DNA from 4 places in the Xanthomonas sp. NCPPB 1067 genome. Region 2 is predicted to be linked to each of the others. Evidence: predicted binding sites of a transcription regulator. Region 2 holds the regulator's gene; each other region holds the start of a gene.
What was found. The regulator FliA, encoded in region 2, starts transcription of late flagellar genes. The targets are predictions, from matches to a motif close to TAAAGTTTNNCNNNCNNNGGCCGATAA.

Region 1: LL962_RS01470 (GGDEF domain-containing protein) is a predicted target of FliA. The motif match lies at 2,606-2,632, and genes of this name have one in related genera.
Region 3: LL962_RS15480 (methyl-accepting chemotaxis protein) is a predicted target of FliA. The motif match lies at 1,984-2,010, and genes of this name have one in related genera.
Region 4: LL962_RS09100 (methyl-accepting chemotaxis protein) is a predicted target of FliA. The motif match lies at 2,262-2,288, and genes of this name have one in related genera.

The regions. Positions count from the first base shown of each region.
Region 1 is NZ_JAJGQG010000001.1:337,199-342,952, reverse strand. It holds gene LL962_RS01480 (1,4-alpha-glucan branching enzyme) at 1-605, opposite strand, end outside; gene glgA (glycogen synthase GlgA) at 602-2,188, opposite strand; gene LL962_RS01470 (GGDEF domain-containing protein) at 2,668-4,296, shown strand; gene LL962_RS01465 (DUF808 domain-containing protein) at 4,553-5,494, opposite strand; gene LL962_RS01460 (ABC1 kinase family protein) at 5,684-5,754, shown strand, end outside.
Region 2 is NZ_JAJGQG010000023.1:17,411-23,164, forward strand. It holds gene flhA (flagellar biosynthesis protein FlhA) at 1-418, shown strand, start outside; gene flhF (flagellar biosynthesis protein FlhF) at 1,148-2,806, shown strand; gene LL962_RS15765 (MinD/ParA family protein) at 2,793-3,677, shown strand; gene LL962_RS15770 (RNA polymerase sigma factor FliA) at 3,674-4,441, shown strand; gene cheY (chemotaxis response regulator CheY) at 4,466-4,858, shown strand; gene LL962_RS15780 (protein phosphatase CheZ) at 4,858-5,484, shown strand; gene LL962_RS15785 (chemotaxis protein CheA) at 5,487-5,754, shown strand, end outside.
Region 3 is NZ_JAJGQG010000022.1:35,778-41,531, forward strand. It holds gene LL962_RS15480 (methyl-accepting chemotaxis protein) at 1-1,925, opposite strand, end outside; tRNA gene LL962_RS15485 (tRNA-Ser) at 2,748-2,840, opposite strand; gene csrA (carbon storage regulator CsrA) at 2,924-3,136, opposite strand; gene alaS (alanine--tRNA ligase) at 3,276-5,754, opposite strand, start outside.
Region 4 is NZ_JAJGQG010000009.1:7,006-12,759, reverse strand. It holds gene LL962_RS09100 (methyl-accepting chemotaxis protein) at 1-2,178, opposite strand, end outside; gene LL962_RS09095 (hypothetical protein) at 2,478-2,771, shown strand; gene LL962_RS09090 (alpha-L-fucosidase) at 2,984-4,912, shown strand; RNA gene LL962_RS09080 (sX9 sRNA) at 5,517-5,593, shown strand; gene LL962_RS09075 (hypothetical protein) at 5,612-5,754, opposite strand, start outside.

The DNA of each region.
Region 1 (5,754 bases), on a different contig from region 2:
CGCGCGCCGGCTTCCACGCGCGGCAGGAACAGCTCCCAGAAGCCGCCGCTGCGCTGGCGCATCGGGTGCCGCCGCGGCTCCCAGCCGTTGAAGTCGCCAACCACGGCCACGCGCTGCGCGTGCGGCGCCCACACCGCAAAGCGCACGCCCGGCACATCGCCACAGTGCACGTGCTGGGCGCCGAGCGCATCGCGTAGCGCCTGTCCGTCGCCAGCGGCGATCTGCAGCAGCACCGATTCGTCCAGGACCGGGCCGAAGGCGTACGGGTCTTCGATCTCCTGCACCGCGTCCGGCCATACGATGCGCAGCCGATACGGGCCATCGCCCGCCAGCTCGCCGTCGAACAGGCCTTCGATCCCGCTGGCCGGCACGCGTGCCAGCAGTTTACCGCGCGGATCGATCAGGCCCATCGCCTCGGCCCCCGGCGCCAACACGCGCACACGGCGTTTCCCGTTGGCTTGCGGGTGCGGGCCCAGTACCGCGAATGCATCTGCAGGCAGCCCCTCGGCCAGCGCCTGCAGCGTCTGTGCAACATCGGACATGCCTTCCGTGGTCACCGCGTCAGTTTCCGTCTGCTGGCCCTGCCCGTCCAACCGTTCGCTCATGACATCGTCGCAAGCGCGGGCGCGTGGGCGGCGGTGTGTTCGTAGAGGGAAAGATACTTCCTGCCGGCCACGTCCCAGCCGCTGGGACGCAGCATCGCCGCACGGCGCATCGCCGACAGCAGGCTGGGCAGGCGGAAGGTGCGGAACGCTCGCTCCAGGCAGCGGCGCAGCGCTTCCACGCTGGCATGCTGGAACAGGAAACCGGTGACGCCATCGTCCACGGTGTCGATCAGCCCGCCGGTGGCATGGGCGATCGGCAGGCAGCCGAAGCGCTGCGCATACATCTGGCTCAGGCCGCAGGGTTCGAAGCGCGAGGGCATCAGCAGAAAGTCGGCACCGGCGAACATGCGCCGTGCCAGGCCTTCCTCGAAGCCGATGAAGGCGCCCACCTGACCGGGATAGCGCCTGGTCAGCTCGGCCACCTGCTGCTCGATCTCCGGCTCGCCACCGCCGATCACCGCGATCTGGCCACCGGCGGCCACGATCTGCGGCGCGACCTCGCAGATCAGGTCCAGGCCCTTCTGGTGTACCAGCCGCGACACCACCGCGAACAGCGGGCCGGTGCTATCGCGCAGCCCCAGCGCCTTGCGCACCTGTGCGGCATTGGCCTGACGGCCCTGCCACTGATTCACGCTGAAGTGCGTATCCAGATATTCGTCGGTGCGCGGGTCCCAACTGGCATCGATCCCGTTGACGATACCGGTCAACGCGCCCTTGGCGGCGCGACCGGCCAGCAAGCGGTCCAGCCCGCAGCCCTGCGCCGGACCGGTGATCTGCTTGGCATAGCTGACGCTGACCGTATTGACGTGATCGGCGTTGACGATGCCGCCGCGCAGGAACGACATCTGTCCGTAGAACTCCAGCTCGGCCACGCGCTCGGCGGGGATGCCCAGCGCGGCCGCCATCGAATACGGCACCAGTCCCTGATAGGCCAGGTTATGGATGGTCAACAGGCACGGAGTGGTTCCGCCGGACCAGCGCACGTAACCGGCCGCCAGCGCACACGGCCAGTCGTTCAGATGCAGCAGGCGCGGCTTCCAGCCCAGGCCGGCATGGCCGGCGGCGATCTGCGCGGCCGCATGCGACAGGGTGGCGAAGCGGATGGCGTTGTCTTCGAACTCCGAACCGCTGGTGCTCACATAGGGCGAGCCATCGCGTTCGAACAGTTCCTTGGACAGCAGGATGTAGATGGGCAACCCGTCCGATTGCACGATGCGGCCGATGTCGCAGGCCGGCAGCGCGGCATGCGCCAGCACGCGGCCCACGATCTCCACCTTGCCGGCGCGCTCGAGCACGGCGCGGTAGCCGGGGATGAGGATGCGCACGTCGTAACGATGCCGCAATGCACGCGGCAGCGCCGCCGCCACGTCACCAAGCCCGCCGGCCTTGATGAAGTCGGCCATCTCCGACACCACGAACAAGGCGCCACGCGTATCGCTCGGCGACACCGGCAAGCGCTCGTGGTGGCGGATGAAACGCCCGCGTGCGTCACGTGGACGCCCGCTCTTCTTCAGAAGCGAGGGGATCAATGCGCTGCGCTCTAGGCGCGCGGCAGTGGCGTGAAGCGGCATCGTGGCAACCATCTAAACGTCCGTCGTAAAGTGGATGGAGACGGAAAACGGCGAAGCGAAAACCATCGTCTGCCGACGCGGCCAGACGACCTGCTGCGAATGAGGAGCGAGGACGACGCGCGTACTCCACGTTGTCCCTGCCGACGAATCTACACCCCGTCCAAATAAAATATGCGTGAACATGTGCTGACTTTTCTGCGACAACGCTCATTCCGTTACACACGGCTGCGTATGTCCGAAGGCATAAGCAGACATCGCCTTGCGACTCGATCCCCGTAACGGTGCACCAGGAGCGCGATGCACCGAATATGGGCGAGTGACGCGACACGCCCGCTCACTGCATGACCAGTTCATGCAGCGACGTGGATGGTTGGCGGAATGCCTGCAGTCACGCCGTCCCACCCGGCCGGCGCGCCTGCTCCGGCTCGCTCAAGGCGGACGCGGGCGGGCCGATAACCTGCGTCAGCAAGAGGACTTTCGAGAGCCGGCGCATGGCAGAACAGCCTGAACAACCCAGCCGCCCGCGTGGCGGGCTGCGCCGCCTGCTGCCATGGGGCGGCACCGACTCCGCACGTCCGGCCGCGGCCTTGCCCACGGTGCGTGGCGGCGAGCGCGGCGGGCACGGTCTGGCCGCGCATCAGTTGGTGCCGGCCAAGGCCAAGTCCGGTGCGCACGATCCGGCCGCCGCCACCGCCCTGCTGATGCGGCTGTTCTCCCATGCTGCGCATCCGGAAGCGCTGTTGCAGGCGTTCGCCGACGGCATTGCCAGCCTGCATGGCGAGCTCGGCGACATGGGCGTGCGCCTGAGCGCGGCGTACGCGGCCGGCGACTGGCTCGGCTATGGCCGCACGCTGCGCCAGCTGATCGACAAATACATCCGCACCATCGATACCGGCGACTCGCTGGCCGATGGCCGCACCGAGGCCGAACAGCTACGCGATCTGCTGCGTCACGCGCTAGGCAATGCCCTGGCCACCCTGCTGCAACGCAGCCCGGAGCTGGCCGAGGAAGCCCAGACGCTGGCCTCGGCACTGCGCCACTGGCGCCCCGGCCATGAGCTGGTCACGCTGGAACAGCGGCTGCGCGAACTCAGCCATCAGATCGGCTTGCGTGCCGAGGATGCCAGCGAGCAACAGAACCTGTTGCTGGGCCTGTTCGACCTGCTGCTGGAGAATGTCGGCGAACTGCTCGACGACCGCAGCTGGCTGCAGGGGCAGATTTCGGTGGTGCGGCAGTTGATCGCAGGCCCGCTGGATGTCGGCTCGATCGAGCAGGCGCGCGGCACCCTGCGCGAGGTCATCTACAAGCAGGGCCTGCTCAAGCAAGGCATCGCCGACTCCAAGACCGCCATGCGCGAGATGATGGTGTCGTTCGTGGACCGGCTGGACGGCATGGCGACCAGTACCGGCGAATATCACGATCGCGTTGCCGGCTATTCGCAGGCGATCGGCGACGCTCGCAGCATTCCCGACCTCAATCGACTATTGCAGGATGTGCTGCAGGACACCGCCGGGGTCCAGGCGCAGGCCCTGGCCGCCCGCGACGAACTGCTCTCCGCGCGCCGCCAGGTCGAAGAAGCCGAACAACGCATCGCCTCGCTGGAGCAGGAGCTGACCGCAGTCGCCGGGCTGGTCCGCGAAGATCAGCTGACCGGCGCACTCAACCGGCGGGGCTTCGAGGAACTGTTCCAGCGCGAGGCCGCGCGCACCCAGCGCAGCGGCCAGCCGCTCTGTGCGGCGATGCTGGACCTGGACGATTTCCGCCGCCTCAACGAGGCGCACGGCCACGCCGGCGGCGACGCCGCGCTGCGCCACACCGTGGACGTGGCCAAGGCCGTCTTGCGCACCACCGATGCCATCGCGCGTTTCGGCGGCGAGGAATTCGTGCTGCTGATGCCGGACTCGACCATCTTCGAGGCCAGCGCGGCGGTCATCCGCCTGCAGCGGGCCCTGGCCCAGCGCTCGCTGCTGCACGATGACGTGCGTGTGTTCATCAGTTTCAGCGCCGGCGTGGCCCTGCGCCACCCGGACGAAACCCAGGACGAACTGATCCGCCGCGCCGACCGCGCCATGTACGACGCCAAGGCCGCCGGCAAGAACCGGGTGATCAGCGCCGATTAGCGCCGCTCGGCATCCAATGGCCGGCTCCGGCCGCAGGTATTGCAACGGGGCCGACCAAGTGCATCCACTCGCCGGCTGGCAGCGTGTGCCGGCTACATCGGACGCCGAGGCACATGGCCGGGCAGCGGATCCGCGAGCCGGATCCCGGCATGCCGCCCCGAAGAAGCGCGTGCCTTGGCAAGCCACGCCGGGCGGTCCCACGCGACGCGGCCAGCCAGCCAGCAGGCACCGGCAACGCCGACGCCCCGCATCGGCCTCAGTGCGCGGCCTTGTTGCCGCGCAGCTTCTGGAACCCGGTGACCACCGCCAGCACCACCGCGCCGGCCACCACGCCCACCAGCATGTTGCCCAGCGCCTCGACCAGCCAGCCCATGCCGCCGGCCGAGTTGGCCAGATCCACCACGATGTGATGCAGCGCCGGGATGTTGTGGACCAGGATGCCACCACCGACCAGGAACATCGCCAGCGTGCCGGCCACCGACAGGAACTTCATCAACCACGGCGCGGCCACCAGGATGCCGCGACCGAGCGCGGCCAGCGACGCGCCCTTCCGGGTCAGATACAGGCCCAGGTCGTCCAGCTTCACGATCGCCGCCACCAGGCCGTAGACGCCGATGGTCATCGCCAACGCGATCGCCACCAGCACGGCCACCTGCTGACCGAAGGACACCTCCGCCACCACGCCCAGCGACAGCACGATGATCTCCGCAGACAGGATGAAGTCGGTGCGGATGGCGCCCTTGACCTTGTCCTTTTCCAGCGCCACCACGTCCACGCTCTCGTCGGCCAGCGCACGGGTGCGCTCGGCGTGCCGCTGCGCCTCTTCGTCCTCGCTGTGCAGGAATTTATGCGCCAGCTTCTCCACGCCTTCGAAGCACAGGTAGGCGCCGCCGATCATCATCAAGGGCATCACCAGCGGGATGTTGTAGCCGCGTCCGCGCAACCAGGCCTCCAGTGCGCTGATCGCCAGCGCTGCCGGCACCAGGATCACCTTGTTGACCAGCGAGCCCTTGGCCACGGCCCACACCACCGGCAACTCGCGGTCGGCGGTGACCCCGGTCACCTGCTGGGCATTGAGCGCCAGATCGTCACCCAGCACGCCGGCGGTCTTCTTGGCCGCGACCTTGGTCAGGATGGAAACGTCGTCCAGCAGCGTGGCGATGTCGTCGAGCAGGGTGAACAGGCTGGCACCGGCCATGCGCAAGGTCCTTCGTGGGTGGGTGCGGATTCTCGCCGATCCGGCGCCCGCATGGGGTGATGGCATGGCATTGCCCGGCCGTTGCGCGCCGTTGTCTGAGCGATCCCGGCAAGGCGGCGCGTCGTCCGGCGGCTCCCCCCGAGCGCGCCGCCCTGGCGTGGCGGTGGGTCGCATGCGGCTGGATTCACCATGCCGCGACCCCGCGCTGGCCACACTGATCGCCCGCACGACGCCCCGGAGAAGGCCTTGAGTCACCACGA
Region 2 (5,754 bases):
GCTGCGCAAGATCGTCGAAGCGCTGGTCGAGCACGCCCCGCACAGCCAGGACCCGGCCACCCTCACCGCCGCGGTGCGTACCTCGCTGGGCCGCTTCATCGTGCAGGAAATCGCCGGCATGTCGGCCGAGCTGCCGGTGTTCACCCTTGCCCCGCAGCTGGAGCGCGTGCTGCAGGAATCCACCCATGGCAACGGCGTGGCGCTGGAACCCGGCCTGGCCGAGCGCCTGCACCAGAGCCTGGCCGATTGCGTGGGCAAACAGGAAGCCCGCAACGAACCGGCGGTGGTCCTGGTGCCCGGCCAGGTCCGCGCCGCCCTCGCCCGCCTGGTCCGCCACAGCGTCCCGTCCCTGTCGGTGCTGGCGTACAGCGAAGTGCCCGAAGACAAGCGTCTGAAGCTGGTCGGCACGATCAGCTAAGGCCAACGCCCCTCATCCGGCGCTATGCGCCACCTTCTCCCGCCCGCGGGGGAAGGTGCCCGAAGGGCGGATGGGGGCAGCAGTCGGGCGATGTGCCAGCAGGTAGGAGTCACACCGCACCGCCCCCCTCATCCGGCGCTGCGCGCCACCTTCTCCCGACTGCGGGAGAAGGCAACGGATTGCCAGCGCTGCAGCGGCGTTGCGCCAATGCAGCAGCAGCGCCGAGCCAACGCCTCCCTTCCCCCGCCCGCGGGGGAAGGTGCCCGAAGGGCGGATGGGGGGCAGCAGTCTCGCCACACTCCCGCAGGCGAGACTCGCACCGCACCAACGCCCCTCATCCGGCGCTGCGCGCCACCTTCTCCCGCCCGCGGGAGAAGGCAACGGATTGCCAGCGCTGCAGCGGCGTTGCGCCAATGCACTAGCAGCGCCGGGCCAACGCCTCCCTTCCCCCGCCCGCGGGGGAAGGTGCCCAAAGGGCGGATGGGGGGCAGCAGGGGCAGCCGCCGCACGCGCAACCCTCCTGATCGAGCGCCAGAAATCCAGCACTGCGGTTTTGGCACACCGCATGCATTAGCTCTGCCGAGACCGCAGCCAGCACCACCGCTGCGGGGCGGATGGCAGGACTTGGAACTACGAACGGGACAGGCAACTCATGACGCTGGCGACACACCCACATTCATCGCGCACCCGTCCGGCGTCCGGCGGGTCCCGTTCCTGGAGGCAGGTGGCATGAAAATCAAACGCTTTGTCGCCCCGGATATGCGCACCGCATTCCGCATGGTGCGCGAGGAACATGGCCCGGATGCCGTGATCCTGTCCAACCGTCGCACCGCCGAAGGCATCGAGATCGTTGCCGCCAGCAATTACGACGAAGAGCTGGTGCAGCGTGCCCTGGAAACCGCCCGCGAAACGCCGGCGGCCAGCAGCGCCCCCACGCAGCACGCTGCGGCGCCGGTCGCCGCCCGCCCCGCTGCGCCGGTGCACGCCCCGCTCAAGCCGGCTGCCGATACCGCCGGCATGAGCCACCGCCAGCGCGTGGCCAGCGCCGCCGAAGACATGATCGCCGCCATGGCCCTGCGTCAGCCGGCCAGCGTGCCGCGCCAGGCGCCGGTGGCCGCGCCGATCCGCAGCGCTGCCCCGGTGCAGACCGTGCAGGAGGCCGCTGCGCCGATCGTGCAGCGTCAGGAACACGCGCTGTCGGCGGTGCCGGAACAGCTGTTCGCCGACTTTTTGACCACCGCCCCGGTGCCGCGCCCGGCGGTGCAGGCCACCCCGATGCAGGCGCCCGCTCCGGTCGCCGCCCCCGCCGTTGCCGCAGCGGCACAGGACGAGGACGCCTTCGCCGACGAAGCCGACTTCGACCTGGACGACGCCCTGCCGCAGATCCTGCCGCCAGCCGCGCTGCCGCCGATCGAAGTCGCTCCGCCCGCCCCTGTCGCGCTGGCCGCGGTGCCCGCCGCCGCCATGCCGGCGCCGCAGAACGACGAAGAACTCAAGCAGCTGCGCGGCGAGCTGGCACTGATGCGGCAGATGATCGAGCGCGAAATGAACCGCCTCACCGATGAGCGCCTGCGTGGCTCGCCGGTGCGTGCGCAGGCGCTGGAGCTGATGGACGACTACGGCTTCGACGCCGGCCTGACCCGCGACATCGCCCTGCAGATCCCGGCCGATACCGAATTGCACCGCGGCCGCGGCCTGATGCTGGGCCTGCTGTCCAAGCGCCTGCCGGTGGCCCCGGTCGACCCGCTGGAACGCGGCGGCGTGATCGCCCTGGTCGGCCCGACCGGTGCCGGCAAGACCACCACCATCGCCAAGCTGGCGCAGCGCTTCGCCGCCCAGCACGCCCCGCGCGACGTGGCCCTGGTCACCACCGACACCCTGCGCGTCGGCGGCCGCGAGCAGCTGCACAGCTACGGCCGCCAGCTCGGCATCGCAGTGCACGAGGCCGACAGCGCCGAAAGCCTGCTCGAACTGCTGGACCGCCTGCGCGACTACAAGCTGGTGCTGATCGACACCGCCGGCATGGGCCAGCGCGATCGCGCCCTGGCCGCCCAGCTGAACTGGCTGCGCGCCGCCCAGCAGGTCACCTCGCTGCTGGTGCTGCCCGCCAACTCCCATTTCGCCGACCTCGACGAGGTCGTGCGCCGCTTCGCCCACGCCAAACCCCAAGGCGTGGTGCTGACCAAACTCGACGAGACCGGCCGCTTCGGCAGCGCCTTGTCGGTGGTGGTCGATCACCAGATGCCCATCACCTGGGTGACTGACGGACAGCGGGTCCCCGACGACCTGCACCGCGCCAATGCCGCCAGTCTCGTTCTTCGCCTTGAAGATTTGCGGCGCGCTGCCGATAAGCCCTGTACTCCGGAGCACAACCATGCAGTCGCGTGAATACGCCAAGCTGACCAACGCCTTCCCCCTGTCGGCGACCCGTCCCGAGCCTCTGGGCCCGGTGCGCACCATTGCCGTGACCGGCGGCAAGGGCGGCGTGGGCAAGACCAACATCTCCGCCAACCTGGCCGTGGCGCTTGCCGACATGGGCAAACGCACGCTGCTGCTGGACGCCGACCTGGGCCTGGCCAACCTGGACGTGGTCCTGGGCCTGGCGCCCAAGTACACCCTGGCCGACCTGATCGCCGGCCGCTGCACGCTCGATGAAGTGATCATCGAAGGCCCCGGCGGCGTGCTGGTGGTGCCGGCCGCGTCCGGCCGCCGCCACATGGCCGAACTGGCCCCGGCCCAGCACATCGGCCTGGTCAACGTGTTCTCCGAACTGGAACGCGACCTGGACGTGATGGTCATCGACACCGCCGCCGGCATCACCGACAGCGTGCTGACCTTCTGCCAGGCCGCCCAGGACACCGTGGTGGTGGTCTGCGACGAGCCGGCTTCGATCACCGACGCCTACGCACTGATCAAGGTGCTCTCGCGCGAACGCGGCGTGGACCGCCTGCAGATCATCGCCAACATGGTGCGCGACCCCAACGAGGGCCGCCTGCTGTACGACAAGCTCTCCCGCGTCTGCGAGAAGTTCCTCGGCGACGTGTCGTTGAACTACCTCGGCCACGTGCCGCAGGACGACTGGCTGCGCCTGTCGGTGCAGCGTCAGCAACCCGTCATCAAGGCCTACCCCGCCAGTCCGTCGGCACAGGCCATCGCAGAAATCGCGCGCCGTACCTCGCGCTGGCAGGCTCCCACCGTGCCGCGCGGCAACGTCGAGTTCTTTGTCGAACGCATCATTCAACGGGGAGTGGCCGCATGAGCACCGCCACCGCAACGACCGCCACTGCGCAGTACCGTGCCGTCCAACGCAACAACGCCAACGACGTGGTGACCCAGCACGCCGACCTGGTGCGCCGCATCGCCCACCACCTGGCCGCCCGCCTTCCGGCGAGCGTGGAAGTGGACGACCTGATCCAGGCCGGCATGATCGGTCTGATCGAAGCCTCGCGCAGCTACGACTCCGACCAGGGCGCCTCGTTCGAAACCTATGCCTCGATCCGCATCCGCGGCTCGATGATCGACGAGATCCGCCGTGGCGACTGGGTGCCGCGTTCGGTGCACCGCCGCGCCCGCGACGCCGCCGCCGCAGTGCGCAAGATCGAGCAGAGCACCGGCCGCGCCGCCGCCGCCACCGAAGTGGCCGCCGCGATGGAAATGCCGCTGCCCGACTACCTGCGCCTGATGGAAGACGCCGCACGCGGCCAGGTGCTGAGCCTGGAATCACGCATCGAAGATCACGGCGAACTGGACACCACCGCCAAGGGTGGGCCCAATCCGCAGCAGATGATGGAGCGTGGCGAATTCGGCCGCGAGCTGGGCAAGGCCATCGGCCAGTTGCCCGAGCGCGAGCAGTTGGTGCTGTCGCTGTACTACGAACAGGAATTGAACCTGAAGGAAATCGGCGCCGTGCTCGGCGTCAGCGAATCGCGCGTCTGCCAGATCCACGGCCAGGCCGTGGTGCGCCTGCGCGGCCGCCTCAAGGTATTCGAACTGGCCGATGCCGGTGTCGAAAATGACGATTGATTTTTTTCGTGTTAGGAGCTTGATGTGAACAAGAACATGCGGATCCTGATCGTGGACGACTTCTCGACGATGCGCCGTATCGTCAAGAATCTGTTGGCGGATCTTGGCTTCACCAATACCGCAGAGGCCGAAGACGGCAACAGCGCGCTGGCCGCGCTGCGTGCGGGCCCGTTCGATTTCGTGGTGACGGACTGGAACATGCCCGGCATGACCGGCATCGACCTGCTGCGCAACATCCGCGCCGACGCCAAGCTCAAGCACCTGCCGGTGATGATGGTGACCGCCGAAGCCAAGCGCGAGCAGATCATCGAAGCCGCGCAGTGCGGCGTGAACGGCTACATCATCAAGCCGTTCACCGCGCAGACGCTGGAAGAGAAGCTGGGCAAGGTGTTCGAACGTCTGGCGGCGACCGCCTGATGAACGCCACCGTGGAAGCCGATGCCGAACGTGCCGCGTTGATCGAGCGCCTGCAGAGCGCGCTCGATGCATTGGAAAGCGGTGATCAGGTCACCTGGCGTCGCGAGGTCGACCACCTCGCCGCGCTACGCACGCGACCGATGATGCAGAGCCTGAGCCGGCTCGCCCGCGAACTCGGACAGGCCCTGGGCGAGTTGCCCACGGTGCCCGAAGAGGCCGGCGAACTGGACGATGCCTGCTCGCGCCTGGACCATGTGGTGGAGATGACCGAAAAGGCCAGCCACCGCACCCTGGACCTGGTCGAGGAATGCCGCGTGCTGGCCAACCAGCTGCGCGATGGCGGGCTCAATGAGGACCAGGGCGCACTGCTGGAAAAGATGCGCCACAACCTCACCGAGCTGTCGCTGGCGCAGAGCTATCAGGACCTCAGCGGCCAGATCATCCGTCGCGTGGCCGGCATCGTGCGCCGTGTGCACGAAGGCTTCGGCGCCTTGGGCCTGCCGCCCAAGAACAGCGAACCGAAGAAAGACGACGGCGGTCTTGCCGGTCCTGCGATCAAGGGCCTGGACCGTCACGCGGTGTCGCAGGACGACGCCGACGACCTGCTGTCCGGATTGGGGCTGTAATCATGAGTGCTGTTCCAGACGATATTGCTGCCGATTTCATCGTCGAGGCCCAGGAGATCCTGGATCGCCTCGGCGAACAGCTGGTGTCGCTGGAACAGGCACCAGACGAAGCGGACCAGCTCAACGCGGTGTTCCGCGGCTTCCACACGCTCAAGGGCGGCGCCGGCTTCCTGGCCATCAAGCCGATGGTGGAGCTGTGCCACGCCGCCGAAGAAACCCTCGGCATGGCGCGCTCGGGCCAGGCAGTGCTGCAGGCGCATCACTTCGATG
Region 3 (5,754 bases), on a different contig from region 2:
GGTCGCTCTGCGGCCATGCCGGACTGCGGTGCAGATCCGTCGGCATCACCGTTGACCAGCGCGAACAAGGCATCCGCATCGGCCTCCAGCACACGTGCCGAGCGCGCCAGATCATCGACCATTTGCGCCTGGTCGCGCGCCTGCACCCCGATGGACTGCAATGCCGTATTGGCGGTGGAGATGTCCTGCGCCTGCTCGCGGCTGGCGCTGGCGATCTGCTCGACGGTGGCGGTGACGCGCAACACCGACGTCACCATGTCCTGCATCACCACACCGGCCTGCTCGGCCAGACGCGAGCCATCGCCGACCTGATCGGTCGCATTGTCGATCAACGAACGGATTTCCCGTGCCGACACGCTGCAGCGCTGCGCCAGATTGCGCACTTCGGTGGCCACCACCGCGAAGCCACGCCCCTGTTCGCCGGCGCGCGCCGCTTCCACCGCCGCATTCAATGCCAGCAGATTGGTCTGGAACGCGATGCCATCGATGACCTCGATGATCTGGCCGATCCGGTCCGTGGCCGAACGAATGCCGGCCGTGGTCTTGACGACCTGGGCAATGACGTCGGCACCGCGCCGCGCCACCGCCGCCGAGTCTTCGGCCATCTGACGCGCCGATCCCGCATGCTCGGAATTGAACCGCACCGTCGCCGCCAGTTGATCGATCGTGTTCGACGTCCGCGCCACCGCGCTGGACTGGGTGGACGCGCGGCTGACCAGTTCCTGGTTGCTGGCGGAGATATGGTGCGACTCGCGCTGCACGTTCTGCGCGATGCTCATGGTCTGTCGCACCAGCGCGTGCATGCGCTCGGCCGAGCGCACCTGGTCGGTGACATCGGTAGCGTACTTGACCACCTTGTACGGCCGGCCCGACACGTCAAGGATCGGGTTGTACGAGGCCTGGATCCACACCGCAGTGCCATCCTTGCGCAGCCGGCGATAACGCCCCGCATCGAACTGACCGCGCGCCAGCTTTGCCCAGAAATGGCGGTAATCCTCGGACGCACGGTAGGCGGCATCGACGAAGGTTCCGTGATGCCGACCGATAGCCTCCTCCGGCGTGTAACCCAGGATCGCCAGGAAGTTTTCATTGGCGCTCAGCACGTGCCCATCCAGATCGAACTCGATCACTCCCATGACCTTGTCGATGGCCTGGATGCGGCCATCCGCATCGGCCGAATCGACGACCTGCCGGGTCACGTCGGTGGCGTACTTCACCACCTTGTAGGGGCGCCCGTGCTCATCCAGGACAGGATTGTAGGACGCCTGGATCCAGACCTCCCGCCCGTCCTTGCCGATGCGTCGGTAGCGACCGGCATCGAATGCGCCGCGCCCCAGAGAATCCCAGAACGCGCGATAGGCGGCGGACTGGCGTGTGGCCGCATCCACGAACATGCCGTGATGCCTGCCGAGGATCTCATCGAGCCGATAGCCCATCACCTGCAGAAAATTCTGGTTGGCATCGAGTATCGTGCCATCGAGCGAGAACTCGATGACAGCCATCACCTTGTCGATCGCCTCGATCCGCCCTTCGAAGTCGGCGGTCTGACGTACCTGTTGGGTGATGTCGGTGGCGTACTTCACCACGCGATAGGCCTTGCCGGCGCGATCGAGCAAGGGATTGTAGGACGCGTTGATCCAGACCTCGCGCCCGTGCTTGTCCAGCCGGCAGAAACGCCCCGCATTGAAGTCGCCGCGACGCAATGCGTCCCAGAACTGGCGATAGCTCTCGCTGTCGCGGTCGCTCGTGGTAACGAACATGCGGTGATGCTGGCCAACCACTTCGTCCAGCCGATATCCCATCAGCGACAGGAAGTTCTGGTTCGCATCCAGGATGCGGCCATCCAGATCGAACTCGATCACCGCCATCACCCGGTCCACTGCATTGGCCTTGTGCTGCAGCGCGCGGCTCCAGAAAGAGAACAGGCGTTCAAACAGCGGCGATAGGCGCATCACGTCGAAATCCGGGAGAGGGTCGACGTCATTAGCGGCGCATGGACGCCCGACTTGACCTCCGACGCATACCGCCGGCCTCCGTCACTGCGACTGGCGCAGTCTTCTGCATGTGTGCGTTCCCAGCCAAATGCGCACCGAGATTCCGGGCTGCGTCAAAAGGCTCCTGCAGCTGGTACCTGCATGCGGACTTACGTGATGCCGACACACCGAATCGATCGCGTCACAACGACCCGACCCAGGCGAGCGATCGCGCGTTTCTCGTCCGCACCGGCCCGCTTGCGCGCGCCAATCTGCGATGCGCGACCGACAGCAAGACGCCGCAGTGCTCGCCAGCAAGCCGGTGCGCTCGACTGGCAAGCCGCCGGCATCGCTCGCAATGCCACTGCGGCCTGCTGCGCGCAGGACCGCACCCCAGGCAAGCCCGCGTCAGCAGCAGGTCTGCTTCAGTAACGCGATTGAGCCCGGCGCGCCGTCCATTCGCCGACGCCACCGTCGCGGCGTATGCCTGATCGTCGGATGCCAACATCCGGATCGATGATCGACGCCGCGGACGCGCGTCGATGTGGAGGAAACGTCGCCGGGACGCGGCGGCGTGTACGGCGAACCCATCGGAGCAGCTGTGGCTGGATCGGTTCATCGGCCGAGCTCGCACTACAAACCAACACCACGTTGTCGCGCAGTGCCGTGCGCACCAGGTCCCACACCGCCAGCGCGAAAACGCGCGCACTCCCGTGGCCCCATCGCACAAATAAAAACGCCTGCAAATCAGCGGTTTGCAGGCGTTTCAGATACTGGCGGAGCGAGAGGGATTCGAACCCTCGATAGAGCTTTTGACCCTATACTCCCTTAGCAGGGGAGCCCCTTCAGCCACTCGGGCATCGCTCCAGTTTTCTCGATCTGCCGCGACATCCGTGGCAGGCCGCGAAGAATACCGGGTAAGAGGGGCTAAGGTAAACCCTTTATCGCGATCAATTCGAAGAATCGTCTCCGTGATGCGCGCCGGAAGCGACCGGCTCGTCCCCACGCTGGATACGCTGATAGATTTCTTCGCGATGCACAGCCACATCCTTCGGTGCGGTGATACCAATACGCACCTGATTACCCTTGACACCGAGCACGGTAACCGTGACCGAGTCGCCGATCATCAGGGTTTCGCCTACCCGGCGAGTGAGGATCAACATTTTGCAAATCTCCTGGAACCGGTGGTTTTCCCACCAGCATCGACGGCCTCCCGAGTGAGACGCGCCCTACGTAAGGGGAATAGACCAGAAATGTTAGCGGGACATCCTGCTGGCCATCAAGGCATAGCAGGACAAGTGTTCAGCCCAAGTGTTGCTTGACCCAGGAGGCGACCCCGTCGAGCGCGGTGGCAAGGGCGGGCCCGTCCTCGCCACCACCCTGGGCGAGATCCGGACGGCCGCCGCCCTTGCCCCCGATCTGACTGGCGATATGGCCGAGGAGTTCCCCCGCCTTCACTTTGCCAGTTGGGCTGCCGTTCACTCCGGCGACCAACGCGACCTTGCCGCCGGAAGCACCGGCCAGCACGACCACCGAATCGCCCAGCTGCTGCTTCAGGCGATCCATCGCATCGCGCAAGGCTTTCGCGTCGAACCCTTCCAGGCGCACGGCGACGACTTTGACCCCCGCCACATCGACGGCACCGGCGCCCAGATCGGCGGTCGCGCCCGATGCCAGCTTGGCCTTCAACGATTCCAGTTCGCGCTCCAGACGCTTTTGACGCTCGGTCAGTGCGCGCACCTTGTCGACCACTTCGCCGGTGTTGCCGCCAAGCAGGCTCGCCGCTTCGGACAGGCGCCGCTCTTCGTCGGCGACATGGTCCAACGCCCCTTGCCCGGTCACCGCTTCGATGCGACGTACGCCTGACGACACACCGCCTTCGGAGGTGATCTTGAACAGCCCGATGTCGCCGGTACGGCTGACATGGGTGCCACCACACAGCTCGGTGGAGTAGCCGCCCATCTTCAGCACGCGCACGCGCTCGCCGTACTTCTCGCCGAACAGGGCCATGGCGCCGAAATCCAGTGCTTCCTGCATGGCCATGTTGTGCACTTCGACGTTGTGATTGGCGCGCACCTCGGCGTTGACCTTGCGTTCGATCACCGCCAGCTCTTCGGCCGTGATCGGCTGGAAATGCGAAAAGTCGAAACGCAGGCGATCCGGCGCCACCAACGAGCCCTTCTGCTGCACGTGCGTGCCCAGCACCTCGCGCAGCGCGGCATGCAGCAGGTGCGTGGCCGAATGGTTGAGGATGGTCTTGCCGCGACGCTGCGCATCGATGCCGCCCGCCAGCACATCGCCCAGCGCAAGTGCGCCTTCGGTGATGCGCCCGACGTGACCGTGGAACTGTCCGGCGAATTTCTGGGTGTCGGCGACGTCGATCGACACCCCCGTCTTGCTCAATCGGCCGCTATCGCCGACCTGGCCACCAGACTCGGCATAGAACGGCGTGCGATCGGTGAACACGATGACGTCGTCGCCGGCTTCTGCGCGCTCGACGGGTCGCCCCTGCTTGAGCAACGCGACCACCTTGAGCGCATCGGCATCGTGCGCTTCATAGCCCAGAAACACCGTTGGCGACATGCTGGCGACCAGATCGGCCGGCAGTGCCACACCGCCACCGAACTTGCCCGCAGCACGCGCGGTCTCGCGCTGACGCTCCATGGAAAACTCGAAACCTTCCATGTCCACCCGCATACCGCGCTCACGCGCGATGTCGGCGGTCAGATCGACCGGGAACCCGTAGGTGTCGTAGAGACGGAACGCGTCGGCGCCCGGAATGACCTCCTGCGAGCGCGACGCGATCTCGTCGAAGATCTTCATGCCGGCATCCAGCGTCTCGGCAAAGCGCTCCTCTTCGGCCAACAAGGCACGCGCAACGGTGTCCTTGGCCACCACCAGCTCGGGGTAGGCTTCCCCCATCAGCTCGACCAGGGTGGGCACCATCTTGCTGAAGAACGGCTGCCGCACGCCCAGCATCCAGCCATGCCGCAGCGCACGCCGGATGATCCGGCGCAGCACATAGCCGCGGCCCTCGTTGGACGGCAGCACGCCATCGACGATCAGGAACGAGCAGGCGCGGATGTGATCGGCGATCACACGCAGCGACTTGTTCTCCAGGTCGGTGATGCCGGTCAGTGCGCTGGCCTTGCCGATCAAGGCCTGGAACAGATCGATTTCGTAGTTGGTATGGACGTGCTGCAGGATCGCCGCCAAGCGCTCCAGTCCCATGCCGGTATCCACGCACGGTGCCGGCAGCGGCACCAGGGTGCCATCGGGCTGACGGTCGAACTGCATGAACACCAGATTCCAGATCTCGATGAAGCGGTCGCCATCTTCATCCGGAGAACCGGGCGGACCACCGGCGATGTGGTCGCCATGATCGAAGAAGATCTCGGTGCACGGACCACATGGGCCGGTGTCGGCCATCTGCCAGAAGTTATCGGAAGCGTACGGGGCGCCCTTGTTGTCGCCGATGCGTACGATGCGGCTCTCCGGAACGCCGATCATGTCGCGCCATAGCGCGAAGGCTTCCTCGTCGGTGTGGTAGACGGTGACCAGCAGGCGATCGGCTGGCAGCTTCCAGACCTGGGTCAGCAGCTCCCAGGCCCACGCGATGGCCTCTTTCTTGAAGTAATCGCCGAACGACCAGTTACCCAGCATCTCGAAAAAGGTGTGGTGGCGTGCGGTGTAGCCCACCGAATCCAGGTCGTTGTGCTTGCCACCGGCACGCAGGCAGCGCTGCACGTCTGCAGCGCGCACGTAGCTGCGCTTCTCCGCG
Region 4 (5,754 bases), on a different contig from region 2:
GGCGTCGCGTTTGGGCGCGGCGGCCGGCTTGCTTTTGGGCTTCAGCACGGTGGGTGTGGCCGTGTGCACGATGGACGGGCGTTCGGCTTCGATCTTGAAGATCGATACCGCATCCCTGAGTTGCACGGCCTGTTCTTCCATCGAACGGGCCGCGGCCGTGGCTTCTTCCACCAGCGCGGCGTTCTGCTGGGTGGTTTCGTCCATCTGGGTAACGGTCTGATTGACCTGCTCGATGCCGGTGGACTGCTCCTGCGAGGCGGCGGAGATTTCGCCCATGATGTCGGTCACGCGCTGCACGCTGGCGACGATCTCGGCCATGGTGGTGCCGGCGGTATGCACCAGGGTGGAGCCTTCGGCCACGCGTTGCACCGAGTCGTCGATCAGGCCCTTGATCTCTTTGGCCGCTGCGGTAGAGCGCTGGGCCAAGGTGCGCACTTCGCTGGCCACCACCGCAAACCCGCGGCCCTGCTCGCCGGCGCGTGCGGCTTCCACTGCCGCATTGAGCGCAAGGATATTGGTCTGGAACGAGATGCCGTCGATGACGCTGATGATGTCGGCGATCTTGCGCGAAGAGGTCTCGATGCCGGCCATGGTGCCCACCACCTTGCCGACGATATCGCCGCCCTGCGAAGCGACGCTGGCCGCACCGATCGCCAACTGGTTGGCCTGACGCGCGTGTTCGGCATTCTGACGCACGGTGGAAGTGAGTTCCTCCATCGAGGCAGCGGTTTCCTCCAGGTTGGCGGCCTGCTGTTCGGTGCGCTGCGACAGATCCTGGTTGCCGGCGGCGATCTCGCTGGCGGCCGAATTGATCGACACCGCCGAGTGCTGGATGCGCCCGACGATCTCGGCCAGCTGCGTGGCAGTGGCATTGGCGTCGTCGCGCATCTGCGCGAATACGCCACTGAAGTCGCCGGTCATGCGTGCGGTCAGGTCGCCGGCGGCGATGGATTGCAACAGCGCCGACAGCGATTGCAGGTTGCCGTCGGCGGTGGCCATCAACTGATTGAGGCTGTCGACCATGACGCGGAAATCGTACTGGAAGCGTTCGGCATCGCCGCGCGCGCTGAAGTCGCCATTTGCGGCTGCCTGCGCCAGTTGCTTGATCTCGGCATTCATCGCCGACAGGTTAGCCTTGACCTCGTCCATGGTCTGCGTGAGAACGGCCTTCTCGCCCGGTAGGCGTTCCATGGTTTCGCTGAGATCGCCCACGGCATAACGGCCCATGATGCGCGCGAGATTGGTCTGCACCGCCAGATGCGAGGCGACCAGTGCGTTGGTGTCCTGCGCCATCCTGCCGTAGTCGCCGGGAAAGGCGGCGGCGTCGATACGGAAACTGGTCTGGCCTTGGTCGTGCTGCCTGGCCATGTCGGTCTGTGCGCGCAGCAACGATTGCAGCTGCGTTTGCATGCCGCTCATCGCGCGCAGCAGGCGCCCGGTTTCGTCCTGGGCCTGGCTTTGCACGTCGTTATCCAGCTTCCCGTTGGCGATCGCCTCGGCGGCCTTGGTGGCGCGCCCCAGCGGGTGGGTCAGGCTGCGGGTGATGAGCCAGGCGAGCAGGGCGCTGATCGTCACCACGGCAGCGCCGCCGATCAACAGCAACACTTTGGCGCGATGCATCGAGGTCAGCGTTTCGGCGTAGGCCTGCTGGCTCTGCGTTTCCTGGCGGGTCACTAGCTGGCGGATCAGGTCCTGCCAGGCGATCAGGGCCGGGCGCGCCTTTTCGCTGAGCAGTGCTTGTGCAGGCGTGTTGTCTTCGGCGGCAGCGAGCGCGATGACCTGGTCGTTGATCTTGCCGGAGACGGTGCGCTGCGCGTCCATCGCAGCACGGATTTTCCGGCCCTCTTCGGAGCTGGACAGCGTGTCGAGTTTGGCGCGCAGCTCCTTGTAGCGTGCGCGCTGTTGCGTGATCGCGGCCAGTGCCTCCTGGTCGAGTTCGGCGTTGGTGGACATCGCGTACGTGCCCAGCGCGATCATGATCGACGAGTTGGCGTCCAGCATGCCGTTGCCGATCTGGATCTTGGCCATGCGGTCGAGCACGATGAAGTCCAGCTGTCGCTTGGCGGTGGCCATCGAGTTCAAGCCGATCGCGACCAGCAGGCCCGACAGCAGGATCAGCAGGGCGAATGCGGCGCCGAGACGGCGGCCGACGGAATAACGTTGCAGTAAGGCAGTCATGCGGCAGTCTCAGGTCCGAGGTTGGAAGGCGCCGGTCAGACCAGTCGTGTGAAGAACGCATGATGATCGGGTCGGCACCGTGGATAGCGACGCGCCGATTGAAAACTTGATCGGCCGAACTCCAACGGATTTAGCAGCGCAGCTATCGTTGTCGAAAGGTCGGGAAATACCCGACGGGCAGGCGGAGACGCAGGCGATTGAGGTGAAGACTGATGGCGCGGCGAGCTCAGCTGTACTGCACGCGCTCGTGCCGGCGATGGCGCTAGAGTCCTGGCTTCTCCAAAGCCCGAAACGCGCGCATGGATCAACAGCACCACGACTGGATGCAGGCCGTCACCGATGCCCTCAGCGATCTATTGGCCGCGCGCGTCGCGCAGGCCACCTTGCTGGAAGCCATGCTGGTCTCGCACCCGGATCCTGTTGCGCTCCGAAAGGCCTGGGACGAACTGTCGTCCCAACGGATTGCCTACGTGGCACAGAACAAGGCGGCGACGCAATCGGAGCGGCCAATGGATGGCTACACACTGGAGCAATTTCAGGCCTGGGAAGAAAAGTTCCGCCGGTATTTTCCGCGCGATGTGGGTCCGCGGTAAGCGCGCGATCATGCCTTGCTGCCGTTGCGGAACCTGGAGTAACAGGCAGGCCGGGGTGCTTACGTAAGGCCTGCCTGCATGCCGCGACGATGCAGGCGCTGCACCAGCGGCCAGATCCTGGATGTTCATTGGCGCCGTTGTTGCTCGGGGATTAGGACTCTTTGGCCTTTGGAGAAGCTAAGATCGAACGTCGTGCACAGTCGGAGGCGCCAATGATCGATCGTCGTACCTTTCTTGCCACGGGTGTGGCGGCTGCTGCCGCCAGCGTTGGGGCATCGGCTGCCGGGATCGTGCCGGGTCCCCGCGCCAACGGACCGGCACCATGGGGTGCGGTGCCCAGCAAGCGCCAGCTGCGGTGGCATCGGTGGGAGCAATACGCCTTCGTGCATTTTGCGATGAACACCTTCACCGACAAGGAATGGGGCTACGGCGACGAGGATCCGCGCAAGTTCGATCCCAGCGATTTCTCACCCGATCAGATCGTCGCCGCTGCCAAGGCCGGCAATCTGAAAGGGCTCATTTTCACGGCCAAGCATCACGATGGCTTCTGCCTGTGGCCGACGCGCCTGACCGAGCATTGCATCCGGAATTCGCCATACAAGAACGGCAAAGGCGACATCGTCGGTGAGATGGCCGCAGCGTGTCGACGCGCCGGCCTGGCGTTCGGCATTTATCTCTCTCCCTGGGATCGCAACCACGCCGAGTATGGGCGCCCTGGCTATCTCGACTATTTCCGCAAGCAGATCGTCGAGCTCTGCACGGGCTATGGCGAGCTGTTCGAGTTCTGGTTCGATGGCGCCAATGGGGGCGACGGCTATTACGGTGGAGCGCGCGAAGCGCGCAAGATCGATGCGCCCGCGTACTACAACTGGCCACGGATGATCGAGCTGGTGCATCGGCACCAGCCGATGGCCTGCACCTTCGATCCGCTGGGCGCCGATATCCGATGGGGCGGCAACGAGGACGGTATCGCCGGCGATCCATCCTGGCCGACCATGCCCAACGCCCCTTACACGCAGGAAAACGGCAATTCGGGCGTGCGCGGTGGGGCGCTGTGGTGGCCGGCCGAAACCAATACCTCGATCCGCCCGGGCTGGTTCTACCACGCCGATGAAGACGGCAAGGTACGCAGCCCGGAGAACCTGGTGCGCTATTTCGACACCTCCGTCGCGCGCGGCACCAATATGAACCTCAATCTTCCACCCGACCGACGCGGCCGCATCGCCGACCACGATGTGGCAGTGCTGCAGAGTTTCGGCGACGCGATCCGCGCCAGCTTCGCCATCGATCTGGCCAAGGGCGCCAAGGCCAGCGCCAGCGCATCGCGCGGACCAGGGTTCGAGCCGTCGCGCGTGCTCGATCGGCAGCCGGACAGCTACTGGTCCACGCCGGACGGCGACACCACGCCGACGCTGACGGTGGAGCTGTCGGCGGTGCACAGCTTCGATCTGATCCGGCTGCGCGAATACCTGCCGCTGGGCGTGCGCGTGACCCGCTTTGCGGTCGAGGCCGAGGTCGATGGGCAATGGCGGCGATTGGCCGAAGCGCAATGCATCGGTGCGCAGCGGATCGTGCGTCTGGAGCGCCCGATCGCCGCGCGCCGGGTGCGCCTGGTCGTGCTGGAGGCGCCGGTGTGCCCGGCGATCAGCGAATTCGCGTTGTTCCGTGCCGTTGCGCCAGTGCCGGTCGCGCGGCCGACCGCGAATGCGCCGGATGTGCTGTCCAGCGCTGGCTGGCGCATCGTCGAGGCGAGCGCGCCAGGGGCGGAAAAGTTGCTCGACGACGATGCCAGCACGATCTGGATCATGCCCGCTCCCACGCCGGGCCATCCCGCGCAGGCGACCATCGACCTGGGCGCGCTGCGTCAGGTGGCCGGTTTCAGCCTCACGCCCTCGCGCACGGTGATGAACGGCGCGGCGCCGCCGAAGGGCTATCGCGCCGAAACCAGCGAAGATGGCCAGCAGTGGCAGCCGGCCGGCGCCGGCGAGCTGTCCAATATCGCCTACGCGCTCTCGACCCAACGCCTGAATTTCCCTGAGGTCCGTCAGATCCGCTATCTGCGGCTATCGTTCGCCGAAACGGCAGTACCTGCCGAGCGGCTGGCGATCGCCGGTATCGGTGCATTCTCGCGCTTGCGGTGAGAGCATCCGCTCTCTCGCAGCCCTGCGCCGCGGGGGAGCGCAGTGATGGGGCTTGCCAGTTTCGTGAGATTTGGATGCATCAGGCGAAGCGATTGAGAGAGAAGCGCGCATTTGCGTCGCGTGTTGAAGCTGAATCTTGAAGCCGTGCTCGCACCGCCGTTCGGAATGACGTGCCGTGGTGCGGCGCATGGCGCAAGCGACCTGGCTGGGTACGCGACGGTCACAGCACGAGTGGATACAGGTCGTGACCGAGCCGCTCGGCGATTTGCCGGCCGCGCGCGGGGCACAGGCCACGTTTGCTGAGAGCGATGTAGGTCTCGTATCTCGATCCGGTCATGCTCGGAATGGCGTGGGATGAACTGTCGTCCCACCGCATCAACTGCGTTGTGCGGAAGACAGCACTGATCGAGTACTGACCCAGCCTGGCTTGGTTGTAAGCAGTGCCTGCCTATTGGTCATGGCCTTTCCCGACATCTGTGCCTGCTCGACAGCGCAGGCACAGATGCGGTCGTGACGTTGTGTAAACGAGTTGCTTGCTGCTTAGAGACGCTAACAAAACTTGCGCGCGGCCGTCAGGCGGGCGCGGTCGGTGCTGGGAATGAGCATGTACCACTCGTACATTCCGGCTCTGAGCCCGTTGCCCACCCCCACCCGACGACCGCTTGCTACGTTTTGTTCGCCGCTCTTGAGTATGCCCGCTCAGATCGGGGTGTATTGGCAGCCGCGATAACGAAATTCAGGCAGATAGCCAGTCTTGTCGTAAGGCGCGCCATTGTATTCGCACCGGAAATTGGGGCCGCCCATCCATACCTTCTTATAGCCGGCCTCGCATCTGCCATTCT